4 regions of the Janthinobacterium sp. GW823-FHT03B06 genome follow, and region 3 is predicted to be linked to each of the others. Evidence: predicted binding sites of a transcription regulator. Region 3 holds the regulator's gene; each other region holds the start of a gene.
The links. Region 3 encodes sigma-54, which starts transcription at its own class of promoters, with help from an activator protein. Its sites were predicted from a motif close to TGGCANGNAANCTGCTTT; they were not measured.

Region 1 (3,838 bases), on a different contig from region 3:
GTTGAACTTCACGGCGGCGGACCAGGCCTGGGTGCTTTCGTCGAACGCAGCGCCGCTGGGCGCCGGCGACTACTTCCTGGAAGTGAATGGCTACGTGGCCTCGGCGGCCGGCGGCAGCTATAGCGGCAACGTGTCCGTCAATCCCGTGCCGGAACCGGAAACCTATGCCATGTTGCTGGCAGGCCTGGGCCTTGTGGGTTTCATGGCGCGCCGCCGCAAGCAGCAGGCGTGATGGCCGTGGCGTGAACGGAAAAGCGGAGGCCTCGGCCTCCGTTTTTTTTTGCAGCGCTTCCGCGGCTATTTTCAAGGCTATAATTGTTGGCACAATGGGCGGCCGGCAAACGGCCGTTTTGATCAATCGCACGTGTATTTTTCCCGGTACCCCATTGCGTATTTCATTCTGTCTGTCGCTGGCATTGCTGGCCAGTAGCGCCCATGGCGCCGCACCCGGCTTGCAGCCGTCACAATTGGCCATCGTCATCAATGATGCTGAACCGAACAGTATCGAGGTGGGGGCGTATTACCGCCAGGCGCATGCCATTCCTGCCGCCAATATCGTGCATGTGCATATTCCAAACCGGCCGCGCAAGCTGAGCATGGACCAGTTCGCTCAACTGAAGGAGCGCATCGACGGCCAGCTGAAGCCAGGTATCCAAGCGGTGCTGATGGTATGGAGCGCGCCGTATGCGGTCGAATGCAATTCCATCACCTCGGCCTTTACCTTGGGATATGACGCCGGGCAGTGTTCGAAGAGCTGCGGCGCCGGCAAGCCCAGTACCTATTTCAACAGCGATACGGCCCAGCCATTCAGCCAGCTGGGCATGCGTCTGTCGATGTTGCTGCCCATCGATTTTGTCGAAGAGGCCAAGGCGGTCGTCGATCGCGGCACGGCCAGCGGTTTTGCCGTGCCGGCCGCCAGTGCCTATTACCTGAACACGAGCGAAGGCGCGCGCAACAGCCGCGCGGCATTTTTTCCACCGGCCGGAGTGGTGCGCCAACGCAAGCTGACGATCAAGAACATGAAGGCCGATGTGCTGGAAGGCGCACAGGACATCATGGTGTACCAGACGGGCATGGCGAAGGTGGACAAGCTCGATACCTTGCGTTTTCTGCCGGGCGCTCTGGCCGACCACCTGACGTCGTTTGGCGGCGATTTGCAGGGCACGGCGCAGATGAGCAGCCAGCGTTGGCTGGAAGCGGGCGCGACCGCCAGTTACGGCACCGTCAGCGAGCCTTGTAATTATTGGCAGAAATTTCCCAACCCCACGGTGCTGCTGCGCCGCTACCTGAGCGGCATGACGGCGCTTGAAGCGTACTGGGGCAGCGTCGCCTGGCCGGCGCAGGGGCTGTTCATCGGCGATCCTCTGGCGGCGCCCTACGCCAGCTTCCGCCGCTGACGGCATGCTGGCGTGATTGAAGGCAAAAAAAATGGCTCGTATGAGCCATCTTTTTTATGCCTTGCCGTTGCGGCGGCGGCCGATCCAGCTCAGCAGTCCCAGGCCTGCCAGCAACATCACATAGGTTTCCGGTTCCGGTACGGGAGGAATCGGCGGCACTACGACGCCATTGCCGCCAGTGCCGATCGCGCCGCCGCCGCTGCGGTCGAAACCGCCGCTGGCGCCGCCGCCGCCGACACCGCCGCCACCGGCCGGCGGCGCGATGCCGCCGCCAGACGAGACCAGCAGCGGTTCATACACGTCGCCGGCACGCAGGCTGCGGCCAGCTTGATAGCCACGGCCTTCGATGGCTGGTTCTTCCTGCGCATACACGAAATCGCGGCTGCCGAAATGGTGCTGGCCGGTGCTGGCCAGCAGGCTGGCATTGGCGCCGTATCCTGCATCGGCAGGCTGTCCCAGAGCGTTGGCCAGACGATGGTCATTGCCGGAAAATGCAGGCGTGCGCAATACCTGGTCTGACTCGCCGGTACCAAATTCGGGCGTCGAGCCAACACCGTCATTGCTGCGCGCGCCAAAGTTGACGAAACCATTCGCCAGGCTGCAGGCGCTGCTTGAACTGTCGGGGTTGAATTCGGCGCCCTTGCCACCGCCATCCGCATTGCCCGCTTCGCAGCGCTTGCTGTCCGCATTGGTCTGTGCCGCAACTGTCTGTGCCTGCGCCAATCCGGCCGTCATGAACAGGGCTGCCGCCATGGCGGCGCAGAAAACGGAGTATTGCTTGCGTGGTTTTAACATGGTCTATCTCTTCAGAATGCATGCGAGCGTCGCGCCGTGCGCTGTCCGTTCGTGATGCGATTAATATTGCTACCGGTAATGCGACCTTTGTGTGCATGGCCGGATGTGCATCCCAAGAGGCAAGCGAGGCTGGGGCCTGCTCTCATTGTTGCGAAGCTGGTTGTTGTTGTCAGGAACAAAATTTATTTGCCTGAAATATATCACATTTTTCCTGGCGGCGTCTTTTTGACTTGCCACACGGTGCCATATGTTGTTCATAAAATACGTTTCAGCAGGCATCGGAAATAGCTGACGGACGAGGCTTTACTCCATTCGGCTTAATCAAATGTCATCAAGTCGTCATCCCCGGCCTTTAATATGCAAATAACAAGTCTGAAATACTTTTGTTAATTGTGGCGCGCCGGCCCATCCTGCGGGACCGGCGCCATCTATTTACCGACCGGGATCCTCATGCACACCTCGTTTTCCCCCTTGCGCACGCCGCTGCGCCTGACCGTCATGGCTACCCTGCTGGCCAGCCTGTCCGTGCCGGCCCTGGCGGCTTCCGATATTGTCATCAGCCAGGTGTATGGCGGTGGCGGCAACAACGGCGCGCTGTATCGCAACGATTTTATCGAACTGTTCAACCGTGGCGCCAGCCCCGTGAACCTGAGCAACTGGAGCGTGCAATACGCGTCCGCCGCCGGTTCGAGCTGGGCCGTGACGGCGTTGCCGGCTATCGATTTGCAACCGGGCCAGTATTTGCTGGTCCAGCAAGCCAAGGGGACGGGCGGCACGCAGGACTTGCCCGCGCCGGATGCCTCGGGCAGCCTGGCCATGTCCGGTACGGCGGGCAAGGTGTTGCTGAGTAATAACAAGACGGCCCAGACGGGCACCAGCCCCACGGGTGCCGCCGTCGTCGACCTCGTCGGTTTCGGCACGGCCAACGGTTTTGAGGGCGCCGTCGCTCCCGCGCCATCGAATACCCTGTCGATCGCGCGGGCGAATGGCGGCTGCGGCGACACGGACGATAACAGCGTGGACTTCGCCGCCGGCAGCGTGACGCCGCGCAACACCGCCTCGCCGCTGAATGTCTGCGGCGGCCCCGTCGTGCACCAGATCATCACCAGCTGCCCGGCCAGCCTGGCGCTGGCGCTGGGCAGTGGCGGCAGCGCCGTACTGCGCGCGTCCGACGTCGATGGCGTGGTGAATGCTGCTACCTTGAGCTCGCCGGCCGTGGCCGGCATCAGCCTGGCCAATTTCAGCGCGGCCGGCGTGGCGGGCGAGAGCGCCAGCGTGAGCCTGCTGGTGGCCGCTGGCGTGCCGGTGGGCAATTATCCTGTCATCGTCCAGTTCGGCAACGACCAGCAGCAAACGGCGTCATGCAAGGTCGACGTGGCCGTGCAAGGCCTGGCCGCCATCAGCCACACGATTCCGCAAATCCAGGGCAGCGGTGCAAGCAGCCCCTACGCCAATTCCGTGCAGACGACCGAGGGCGTCGTCACCCTGAAGGTGGGCACGGGCTTCTTCATGCAGGACGCGGCCGGCGATGGCGACCCGTCTACGTCGGACGGCATCTTCGTGTACACGGGCGCGGCCGTTACCACCGTGCAGCCGGGCGAACTGGTGCGCGTGACGGGCACGGTGTTCGAATACACGCCGTCGGG
Region 2 (3,838 bases), on a different contig from region 3:
GTGGCCGGTTTCAGCTGGTAATTGAAGCCGCCGCCCGTGCCCGAGTAAAACAGTTCGTTCAGGGTGGGTGCTTCGAAACCGCGCGCGGCGCTGGCGTACACGTTGACGTTGGGCGTCAGTTTATACAGCAGGCCCAGCACCGGTGTCGTGTGGCTGAACTCCAGGCTGCCGCTGTCGTCGCCATTGCCGAGGAAGCGGTCGTTGACCGACACTTTCATCTTGCTGTAGCGCACACCTGCGCTGAGCAGCCATGGCCCGCTCTGCCATTCTGTCTGGATATACGGATCGAGGCTGGAGACGACATCCTGCTCGTCGCGGCGCAGCTTGCCCTTCACGCCAAACGTGTTGCCGATGTAATTCTCATAGCCGGTGCGATCATCGCTGGAGCGGCCATAGTCGATGCCGATGGTGGTGCTCAGCTTGCCGCCTGCCAGCTGGTTCACGTGCAGCCAGTTGGTGTCGATGCCGTAGAACTCACGCTGGAAGTCGACCACGCCGCCCGAATGGCTGGCTGGCGCCTGGAAACCCTTGGTAAAAGCCTGGTACTGGATCACGTCGCGGTTGCCGCCGTAGGCCGTCACGTGCAGGCGGTTTTCGCCAAACGATTGTTCATAGGTGGCGCCGATTTGCTGGTGGTCGATGCTCTTGCGCGTGTTGTAGCGTTCGGCCAGGGTGCGTTTCGGGTTTTGCGTGTCCGTCGCATCGATTTCGCCGCCGCGCGGATCGCGGGAAAACGTGGCCCAGGTGGCACCCAGAGGATCTTGCGTGTTGCCCTGGTGCAGGCTGTTGGCGACGATGGTCAGCTTGCTGTCCGCATTCGGCTTGACCGTGATCTTGCCGAACGCCTGTTCGCGCGTGGCGGCGCTGTGGTCGCGGAAGCCGTCCGTGCGGAAGCGCGAACCGTCGAGCACGTAGCCGATGCCGCCTGCCTGGCCCTGCGCCGACAGGTCCACCTTGCTGGTGCCGAAGCTGCCGCCCGTCACGTTCAGTTCGACGGACGGGGGATTTTGCCCATCCTTGGAAAACAGCTGGATCACGCCGCCTGAATGGTTGCCGTAGATGGCAGAAAACGGCCCGCGCAGCACTTCGATGCGCTCGGCCGTATCGAGGTTGAAGGTGGCAGCCTGGCCTTGCCCGTCGGGCATGCTGGCGGGAATGCCATCGCTGATCAGCTTGACGCCGCGCACGCCGAAGGCCGAGCGGGCGCCGAAGCCGCGCGACGAGATTTGCAAGTCTTGTGCGTAGTTTTGGCGGTTTTGTACGACCAGACCCGGCACGGCGGCCAGCGCTTCCGAGGCATTGACGCGGATTTGGCCGTCCTGGATGCGGGTGCTGTCGACGACGTCGATGGACGCGGGCACTTCCTGGCTGGGGTGGGCGATGCGGCTGCCGCTGATGACCACCGTATCCATGAGTTGCCCGGCGGCCAAGTCAGCGGGCTCGGCGGCAAAGACGTGGGGGGCCAGGGTGGCGCTGCCGGCGACAAACAGGCTGGCGATGGTGTTCAGGCGGAAACGATGCTGCATGCGGATTCTCCAATGTGAATAAAAGCCTGCTTGAGCGCGTGAGCGGCGCAGGTCTGCATAGTTGTATCAAGCAATATGCCTGCCATGTCTCCATTGGTGGGCGGAAATTATACGCGTGTCAGTGGCACGGCGTTTGCATGCAGCAATTATCAGATGCGCCGCTACCGCGCGCTTTTCCTGTGTTTTGCCATTGAAAAGGTGATTATGCCCAACTTCTTCCCGCGCTTGCGCCAGGTGTGCTGGCTGCTGCCGGCGCTTGCCAGCACCGCCCTCCAGGCCGCTCCTTTTGCCTATGTCCCCAATGAAAAATCGGGCACCGTGAGCGTGATCGACACGGCGACCGACCAGGTCGTGCGCCAGATCGCCACAGGCAAGCGTCCGCGCGGCATCGCCGCCGACCCCACCGGGCGGCAATTGTTTGTCACCGATGCGGCCAGCAGCGCCTTGCTGCTGATCGATAACGAAGCTGGCGCACCAGTCCGCATGGTGGCGCTGGGCAAGTCGCCCGAAGGCGTGAGCGCCTCGCACGACGGTCGTTACGTGGCCGTGGCCGTCGAGGAAAACAATAGCGTGGCCTTGCTTGATGGCCAGACGGGCGTCGTGCTTGCCGATATCAAGGTGCAGGGACGCAACCCGGAACATGCCGTCTTCAGCCCCGATGGGCGCTGGCTGCTGGTCAGTGCGGAAGAGGCCGAGCAAGTCGATGTCATTGATGTGGCGCAACGCCGCCAGGTCGCGTCCATCGCCGTGGGCTTGCGTCCGCGCGGCATCGGTTTCAGTCCGGATTCGGGCCTTGCCTACGTGGCGTGCGAACTGGTCAATGCTGTCTACGTGATCGATATGACGGCGCGCAAGGCCATCGCCACCATTCCAGCAGGTAAGAATGCGAATGGCATCGTCGTCCATCCCGGTGGCAAGCAAGTGTATGTATCGAATGGCACGGACGGCACGGTGATGGTGATCGATACGGCCAGCAAGCAGGTGACGGCCACCATTCCCGTCGGCAAGCGCCCATGGAACATGGCCATCACGCCCGACGGGGCCAAGCTGTACGTGGCCAATGGCCGCTCGAACAGCGTCTCCGTCATCGATACGGCCAGCGCGCGCAAGGTGGCCGATATTGCCGTCGGCGAATTGCCATGGGGCGTGGTGATTCGGTAGCGTTACAGGAACAGGTGTTCCAGTCTGGTACACCTGTTCCATTGTGCAGCGGCGACGGGCCGCAGCAGCAGGGCTGGCCCGGATTGGAACAGGATGCCTTCACTTTGTTCAAAACGCAAACAGGCCCGCTCCCGCGGCTCAAGCCCGGGCATGCGCCGAAAAGCGCACCGGTATTGAGGCCGCGCCCTTGCAACAAGGGCAAAAGCGGCTAAGTTTGTAGTGGGATGGCGAGCTGGCACGGCATTTGCGGAAGACTGCGTGTACTCACCCCATCTGTACCAGGACGTTTGATTTTAATTAAGTAATTCCATTCTAATTAACCCGATAGAGGACGACATGAATCTCGCAGACATCAGCAAACTGGGCGTAGCCAATCCCTTCAAACAACGCTATGACAATTACATCGGCGGCAAATTCGTTGCACCAGTAAAAGGTGAATACTTTCCTAACATTACGCCGATCACGGGCTTGCCGTTTTGCGAAATCGCCCGTTCCACGACGGAAGACGTCGAGCTGGCGCTGGATGCCGCGCATGCCGCCAAGGAGGCCTGGGGCAAGACTTCGCCCGCCGAGCGCGCCAACATCCTGAACCGCATCGCCGACCGCATCGAACAGAACCTGAGCTTGATCGCGACGGCGGAAACGATCGATAACGGCAAGCCGATCCGCGAAACGATGAACGCGGACATTCCGCTGGCCATCGACCATTTCCGTTACTTCGCCGGTTGCATCCGCGCGCAGGAAGGTTCCGTCGCGCAAATCGATGCGGAAACCTATGCCTACCACTACCACGAGCCGCTGGGCGTCGTGGGCCAGATCATTCCGTGGAATTTCCCGATTCTGATGGCCGTGTGGAAACTGGCGCCAGCCCTGGCCGCCGGCAATTGCGTCGTCCTGAAACCGGCAGAGCAAACCCCCGCTTCCATCATGGTGTTGATCGAGCTGATCGGCGACCTGCTGCCACCGGGCGTGTTGAACATCATCAACGGTTTCGGCCTGGAAGCGGGCAAGCCGCTGGCCTCGAGCAAGCGCATCGCCAAGATTGCCTTCACGGGCGAAACGGGCACGGGCCGCCTGATCATGGGCTACGCGGCGCAAAACCTGATTCCCGTCACCCTGGAGCTGGGCGGCAAATCGCCGAACATCTTCTT
Region 3 (3,838 bases):
TCGAGCACTTCGCCATGTTCGAAATTGTGGCGCACCACCGTGCGCTCCATGCGCAGGCAATCGGCCACGCCCAGGTGGGCGCCCCGCTGCAGCAACTCCAGGGTCACCGACATCATCAAGGGCGAGCGCAGGCGCATGGCCGCCAGCGCCTTCGCCGCGAACGCGCCGTCATCCTGCGCCAGCGAGGCCATGATGGCGGCCACCGAACCCGCGCTGAAGTGGCGGTCCAGCGCCGCGCGCGCCGTGGCCAGGGGGGAAGCGCCCGCCTCGGCCTGGAAAGGCGCCGCCAGCGCCTTGATGGCGACCGGCAAGCCTTCGCCCGGCGTGGACTCGAACAGGGCCAGCAGCGCCCCCATCTGCGCCTCGGGCAGATACACGTCGGCCAGGCCCGTGTACAGGGCGTCGGCCGCGTTGATCGTCAAACCCGTCAAGCCCAGGTACAGGCCCAGCTGACCCGCCAGACGGGATAAAAAGTAACTGCCGCCCACGTCGGGGAACAGGCCGATATTGACTTCCGGCATAGCCATGCGCGTGCGGCCCGTGACGATGCGCAGGCGGTTGCCGGGCCCCGCTTGCGCCACGCCCATGCCGCCGCCCATCACCACCCCATCCATGACGGCGATATACGGTTTCGGGTAGAAGTGAATCAGATGATTTAAAGCATATTCTTCCGTAAAGAAATCTTCCAGCAAGGCGCTGCCGCCCTGCGGCGTGGCCAGGCCCGCGTCGTAAAAGAAACGGATGTCGCCACCCGCGCACAGGGCTTTTTCGCTGCTGGAGCGGATCACCACGGCGTCCACCTGCGGATCGTCGCGCCAGGCCAGCAAGGCCGCGCTCAGGGCGCGCACCATCTCCAGCGACAGGGAATTCAAGGCTTTCGGACGGTCGAGCACGATGTGGCCCGTGCGGTGGCGGATGGAAATCTGGACGAGGTCGCTCATGGCAGGCAGGAAAGAAGTGAAAGTGCAAACATTCTAGCGCCTGCGCGGCGAACATTGCGTTTCGCTGGACGCAAAAAAGGGCGCAATGTGCGCCCTTAGTTGATCACAGCCGGTTGAAAGTCGCGGGCCGCTTAGGCGGGGGCGAATTCTTCTTCCGAACTGTCTGGCAGATGCTTGATCGCCTCTTTACCGTGCCCTTGCACTTTGGTTTTGTATTTCATCACTTGCCTATCGAGCTTGTCGATCAGGGTATCGATCGCGGCATACAGGTCGTGCGCCAGGCTTTCCACATAGACAGTTTTGCCACTCAGACGCAGGTTGACTTCGGCCTTTTGACGTTTTTCTTTCTCTTTGAGGTTATCCACGGTCAGAATCACGGCGATATCGATAACTTGATCGAAATGACGTTTCACGCGCTCCAGCTTCGTTTGTACGTATTCACGGATGGCTGGTGTCACTTCGAGATGATGTCCGCTGATGGTGAGATTCATACACACTCCTAAAGATGATCGGGTTCGTGCGGTCCATCGTATCCGGCCCGCAGAGGAACCGAAAAAAACTTACAAACACTTACGCAGGCTCACTGGCGGAATTTTTAACGCTTCCCGGTATTTGGCAACAGTACGTCGCGCAATCACCATGCCTTGTTCCCCCAGCATGTCCGCAATCTTACTGTCGGATAAAGGATTTTTAGGGTCTTCTGCTCCTGTCAGTTGCACGATCAATGCCCGTATCGCCGTCGATGACGCTTCGCCCCCCGCTTCGGTGGCGACGTGGCTACCAAAGAAATATTTCAACTCGAACATGCCGTGCGGGGTCAGCATGTACTTTTGAGTTGTTACCCGCGAGATAGTACTCTCGTGTAAACCCAGTGTATCAGCTATTTCACGGAGCACAAGGGGGCGCATGGCAACGGCCCCATGCGAAAAAAAGTTCTTTTGTCTTTCTACTATCGCCTGCGCCACGCGCAGAATCGTGTCGAAGCGCTGGCGCATATTCTTGATCAGCCACTTGGCTTCCTGCAACTGTGCACCCATGGCGCCCTCGCCCTTGCCCTGCTTGAGCAAGTTGGCGTACATGGCGTTGACGCGCAGGCGCGGCATGACGTCGTTGTTCAGGGTCACTTGCCAGCCATTGCGCGCGCGCTTGACGACGACGTCGGGCACCACGTAATCGGACACGTCCGCAGCGAACACGGCGCCCGGATGCGGGTTGCACTGGCGAATTACCGTCTGCGCTTCACGCAAGTCTTCATCGTCGCAATCGAGGGCTTTTTTCAGCTTGTTGAAATCGCGCTGGGCAAACCAGGCCAGGTGCTTTTCCACGATGACGAGGGCCATGCGCCGCGTCACCATGGCGATGTGCGGCAAGCGCTTGATTTGCAGCGCCAGGCATTCGGACGCATTGCGCGCGCCCACGCCGGGCGGATCAAAACTTTGCAGCAGCGACAAGGCCGTGCGCATCTCGTCGGCATCGATTTCCAGCTCTTCCGGCAGGCGCGCCAGGATGTCGTCGAGCGACTCTTCCAGGTAGCCATTGTCGTCGAGCGCGTCGATGATCAGCTCGACCAGCGCGCGGTCGCGCAATTCGAGCACCGTCACGCGCATCTGCTCCATCAGGTGTTCGCGCAGGGTACAGTGATGGGCCTCCAGTTGCGGGCGGGAATCTTCGTCGTCGGGCGCCTTGCCCCGGCTCGCTTCGCTCCAGTCGCTGTCGCCGCCATCCGCGGCGGCCGGGCCCTCGCCCGCCTCGCCGTCAAAGGTTTCCGCTTCGGCCGGCGCCGCGGGCGCCTCCTGGCCTGGCGGCTGGGGCGGCGCTTCGGCCGGCGCGGCCGTGGAGCTCAAGGCCCCGTCGGACAGCAGGCGCAGCGAACGGTCGAGCGGATCGTCGAGGCGCTCGAGCAAGGGATTGTCCGTCAGCAGTTGCTCGAGTTCCTGATGCAATTCCAGAGTAGACAATTGCAACAGGCGTATCGATTGCTGCAACTGCGGCGTCAGTGCCAGGTGCTGCGAAGTGCGCAGCTGCAATGATTGTTTCATTGGCTTACATGCGGAAGTGTTCGCCCAGATAGACCCGGCGTACCGACTCGTTCGCGATGATGTCGTCGGGGCGTCCCGACGCCAGTACCGAGCCCTGGTTGATGATGTAGGCACGGTCGCAAATACCCAGCGTCTCGCGCACATTATGATCGGTGATCAGCACGCCGATATTGCGCTCCTTCAAGAAGCGCACGATGCGCTGGATCTCGATCACGGCGATCGGGTCGACGCCGGCGAACGGTTCGTCGAGCAGCACGAAACGGGGATCGGTGGCCAGGGCGCGGGCGATTTCCACGCGGCGGCGCTCGCCGCCCGACAGGGACAGCGCCTGGTTCTCGCGCAACTTTTCAATCTGCAAGTCGGCCAGCAGTTTATCCAGGCGTTCCTCGATCTCGGCCTTCTTCAAAGGACGGCCTTCGACGGTCTGGATTTCCAGCACGGCGCGGATATTGTCTTCCACCGTCAGCTTGCGGAACACGGACGCCTCCTGCGGCAGATACGACAGGCCCATCTGCGCGCGGCGGTGGATCGGCAGGCTGGAAATGTCCACGCCGCTGATGTCGATGCTGCCGCCATCCGACGGCACCAGGCCGACGATCATGTAGAACGAGGTGGTCTTGCCGGCGCCGTTCGGGCCCAGCAGCCCCACCACTTCGCCGCATTCGACTTGCAGCGAGACATCATGCACGACCTGCCGCTTGCCATAGGTTTTCTGCAGTCCGCGAACGATCAGGGTGCTGCCGCAACGGGTATTGTCCATTATTTCGTTCCTGGCACAGGTGTGGCCGGCGCTCTCTCCGCCGCGGGCGCCTTGGTCTTCGGCTGGATCACCATGCGCACGCTGCCGCCATCGGAGGT
Region 4 (3,838 bases), on a different contig from region 3:
ATCTTCGTCCAGTTCGAGGCGGAAATCGAACGCATCCTGACCGTGCCCGACGGGCGCCGCTCGAATATCGAGGATGTCTGGCTGTACCTGCACCTGATGTTCGAACTGATCTGGCGCTACCGCTTTTTCTATCGCGACCTCAACGATTTGTTGTCGCGCAACCGCAAGCTGGAATTGCACTTCAAACTGATCCTGGCGCACAAGATCAAGGTGGCTACGCAGCTGTGCGAAGATTTGCGCAGCGAACAGTCGCTCGAGGCGTCGGACATGGAAGTGGCCGCCATGGCGACGAATATGGTGGTCGTCGCCACCTACTGGCTGTCGTACGAATACGTGCGCAATCCGCGCAAGTACAGCGAGCAGCAATCGATGTCCGATGCGCTGGCGCGCGGCTGCTACCAGGTGCTGTCCCTGATCGGGCCCTATTTGCGCAATGAAACGCATTTGCTGTTTCGCAAACTGTCGGAAGAGTATGTGACCAAACTCAAGAACGACTGATGCGGCTGTTGGCGCCACGTCGTCAATTACAGGAGAGATATATGGCTTGGAAACAATTTCCCTATCCGGACGCAGCATATGTCTACACCCCGCAAACCCTGGAAGCGGCCTGGTCGCGCCTGCATGCGGGCGACGTGGAACCGTTTCCCACGCACCCTGCGCTGGTGCAAGCCTGGCTGGCCTTCCATGCGGGCGACTTCGAGCGCGCCGTGAAGCTGGGCCTGGCCGTCGGCGTGCCCGGTTATGCGGTGGCGCACAAGGCCACCTGCATCTACGCCACGCACCTGGAAGGCAATGACAGCCAGAAACTCGACATGTACGAGGAAGTGGCCGAGCGCTGTGAGCGCCAGCAGAGCGAGCAGCCGGACAATCCGGCCGGCTACTACTGGCATGCCTACAGCCTGGGCCGCTACGCGCTCGGCACTTCCGTCGTCAAGGCGCTGGCGCAGGGCATGGGCGCGCGCGTGCGCAACAGCCTGGACCGCACGATGACGATCGCGCCCATGCATGCGGAAGCGCATATCGCGTTTGGGATTTATCATACGGAAATTATCGACAAGGTCGGCGTCATGATAGGGGGGCTGACCTATGGCGCCAACAAGGAAGACGGCTACCAGCACTTCAAGACGGCGCTGGCCCTGACGCCGTATTCGGCGCTCGCGCACAGCGAATATGCGCGCGCATTGAATATGCTCGATGGAAAGAAAAAGCTGGCGGAAGCGCTGGCCTTGTATGAAAAGGCGGCCGAGTGCGTGGCACTGGACGCCAAGGAACGCCTCGAAGTCGAGGCGGCGATCGATGAATTGAAAGGGTAGGGACGACTGTGATCAAGGCTTTATGTGTGTACTGTGGCGCCAACGCGGGCGTCTCGCCGGACTATGCCGTGGCGGCGCGCGATCTGGCGCGCGTGCTGGTGGCGGAAAATATTTCGCTCGTGTATGGCGGCGGAAAAGTGGGCCTGATGGGCGTGATCGCCGATGAAGTGCTGCGCCTGGGCGGCGAGGTAACGGGCGTGATTCCCACCCAGCTGGTGGAACGCGAAGTGGGCCACATGGGCTTGACGCGCCAGTTCATCGTGAAGGACATGCATGAGCGCAAGGCGATGATGGCCAGCCTGTCCGATGCCTTCATCGCCATGCCCGGCGGTTATGGCACCCTGGAAGAACTGTTCGAGATGCTCACGTGGGCCCAGCTGGGCTTGCATGCCAAGCCCATCGGCCTGCTCAATGTCGACCGTTTCTATGATGGCTTGATTGCTTTCGTGCAAAACGGCAAGGAGCAGGGTTTCATCCGCCCGCAGCACGCGGCGTTCCTCAATGCCGACGCCGATCCTGCCGCGCTGGTGCAGCGCCTGAAGGAGTGCGCGCCGTAATGCCGTTTTCGCCTGGCGGTGCGTATGCCGCCAGGCACCTATTTTCCCTGTCGCTTGCAAGGGCCATGCAGTACGCACTGCATGGCTTTTTTATTTCCGCATGGGAAAATTGATCGGGCCTGATGAGTTAATTAATAAAAATATGGCAAAAAAATTGCAGTAATAGCATGTTTTTTTGAAAATGAAGATGATTTTTAAGCATGGCTGTGGTCTACTGGCATGGTTCAAAGTTAGGAATATCGGACACCGACGAGCGTTGTACAGACTCCCAAAAAAAAGGTGCCGGTCCATTTCAAGTTGCCACAACCACGCTACTTCATCATCTCGAAAGGATGCTATTTTGAAACCTATGACCCTCTTGCGAGCGACCGCTGTCGCCGCCATTCTGGCCAGCGCTGGCGGCGCCCACGCACAAACCACCATCATCGGCTTCGATCCGCTGGAACAACCCGGCTACTTTGGTTCCGTGTTCAAGTCCTACTCCGAAGGCGGCTACAACTTCGACAGCAGTTTCGGGCTGCTGAGCTCGGCACACCAGAATAGCCTCGCCTATGCCGGTTCGGCCGGTCTCGGTGCGACGCTCCTGTCGACGACTACCCTGAGCCGTGCCGATGGCGGCGCTTTCTCGCTGAGCTCGATCAGCCTGGCTGACTTCGTGAGCTTGCCCGGTTCCTTTGACGTGACCTTCGTCGGCCACCAAGTGGGCGGCGGCACGGTGAGCCAGACCTTCACCCTCGGCGGCGGCCACACCTTCGCCGATTACACGTTTACGGGTTTCAGCAATCTGCTGTCGGCAACGTGGAAGGAAGGCGCCTTGCATACCTTCCAGGTCGACAATATCGCCGCCAGCGTGAGCGCCGTGCCGGAACCGGCCACCTACGGCATGCTGCTGGGCGGTTTGGGCCTGCTTGGCTTCATGCTTCGCCGCAAGAACGCCGCCTGAGCCTGAACATGGTGCCGGCCATGCCGGCGCGCCTGTAAAAAAGCCGCCCGTTTTACCGGGCGGCCATGCTGACTAGCCAGCGCACTCGAACAATGCCGCCCAGTATGCCGGGCGGCATTTTCACGTGGACTTCATGCGCAGACCGTCATCCGCAGCAGTTCATGACCACAGGCGCTGGCCTGACAGGTCGAGCTGGGTCAGGTACAGGCGCACGTCGAATTCGTACTGGTGGTACTGCGGTTCCATATATGTGCACAGCTTGTAGAAGGCCTTGTCGTGCTGCTTTTCCTTGACGTGCGCCAGTTCGTGCACGGCGATCATGCGCAGGAATTCCAGCGGCACTTCCTTGAACATGGTCGCCACGCGGATTTCATGTTTGGCCTTGAGCTTGCCTCCCTGCACGCGCGAGATCGAGGTATGCAAGCCCAGCGCATGCTGGATCACATGGATCTTGCTGTCGAACGCCACCTTGTTGATCGGCTCGGCATTGCGCAGGAATTCATTCTTCAAGTCCTGCACATACTGGTACAGCGATTTGTCGTTGCGCACATCGTGCGCGTTCGGGTAGCGTTTTAATAACACTTCGCCCAGCTTGTCTTGCGCGATCAGTTGCTGCACTTGCGCTTGCGTTTGTTCGGAATAGGCGCTCAGGTATTTCAGGGATGGCTGCATGCGGGGAAGGGCGGGACTTGGCGCGGAGGTGTCGGTAAGGCGAGAATGTACCATACCGCCGCGCCCCGCGCTGCGCCACCCCTTGCACGGAGCTGCCAGGGCCGCCCCGTGCCTTCGCGCGCCAAGCCGTGCGTTGCCGGGCTAAGCCGCTCGCTCGGCCCGGCAAGTCCCGCAGCCCGGTCAGCCCTTGTCGTCTTCGTCCTTGCCGCCCTGACGGCCCGTGCCGCCGCTGCGCCCCGCCGTGCTGCTGCGGTTTTCATTGGCGCGCTGAGCCGATTGCCGGCTTTCGCCGCCTTTCCTGCCGATTTCCGCCATGTGTTCGCGGTTGCGGCTGACGGCTTCACCGCCTTTCT

Region 1: the regulator sigma-54 is predicted to act here: its motif matches at 2,201-2,218, upstream of AC1RBA_RS14930 (PEP-CTERM sorting domain-containing protein).
Region 2: the regulator sigma-54 is predicted to act here: its motif matches at 1,649-1,666, upstream of AC1RBA_RS27710 (beta-propeller fold lactonase family protein).
Region 4: the regulator sigma-54 is predicted to act here: its motif matches at 2,014-2,031, upstream of AC1RBA_RS18645 (PEP-CTERM sorting domain-containing protein).

Annotation. Positions count from the first base shown of each region.
Region 1 covers NZ_JBXAJE010000004.1:62,043-65,880, reverse strand. The annotation lists gene AC1RBA_RS14940 (FxDxF family PEP-CTERM protein) at 1-232, shown strand, start outside; gene AC1RBA_RS14935 (TIGR03790 family protein) at 387-1,397, shown strand; gene AC1RBA_RS14930 (PEP-CTERM sorting domain-containing protein) at 1,452-2,192, opposite strand; gene AC1RBA_RS14925 (ExeM/NucH family extracellular endonuclease) at 2,643-3,838, shown strand, end outside.
Region 2 covers NZ_JBXAJE010000016.1:8,377-12,214, forward strand. The annotation lists gene AC1RBA_RS27705 (TonB-dependent receptor family protein) at 1-1,526, opposite strand, end outside; gene AC1RBA_RS27710 (beta-propeller fold lactonase family protein) at 1,731-2,687, shown strand; gene adh (aldehyde dehydrogenase) at 3,024-3,838, shown strand, end outside.
Region 3 covers NZ_JBXAJE010000003.1:194,876-198,713, forward strand. The annotation lists gene AC1RBA_RS11880 (enoyl-CoA hydratase/isomerase family protein) at 1-941, opposite strand, end outside; gene hpf (ribosome hibernation-promoting factor, HPF/YfiA family) at 1,073-1,432, opposite strand; gene AC1RBA_RS11890 (RNA polymerase factor sigma-54) at 1,502-2,980, opposite strand; gene lptB (LPS export ABC transporter ATP-binding protein) at 2,985-3,740, opposite strand; gene lptA (lipopolysaccharide transport periplasmic protein LptA) at 3,740-3,838, opposite strand, start outside.
Region 4 covers NZ_JBXAJE010000005.1:268,452-272,289, forward strand. The annotation lists gene AC1RBA_RS18630 (TetR/AcrR family transcriptional regulator) at 1-498, shown strand, start outside; gene AC1RBA_RS18635 (tetratricopeptide repeat protein) at 540-1,313, shown strand; gene AC1RBA_RS18640 (LOG family protein) at 1,325-1,870, shown strand; gene AC1RBA_RS18645 (PEP-CTERM sorting domain-containing protein) at 2,220-2,813, shown strand; gene AC1RBA_RS18650 (YgjP-like metallopeptidase domain-containing protein) at 2,973-3,485, opposite strand; gene AC1RBA_RS18655 (KGG domain-containing protein) at 3,666-3,838, opposite strand, start outside.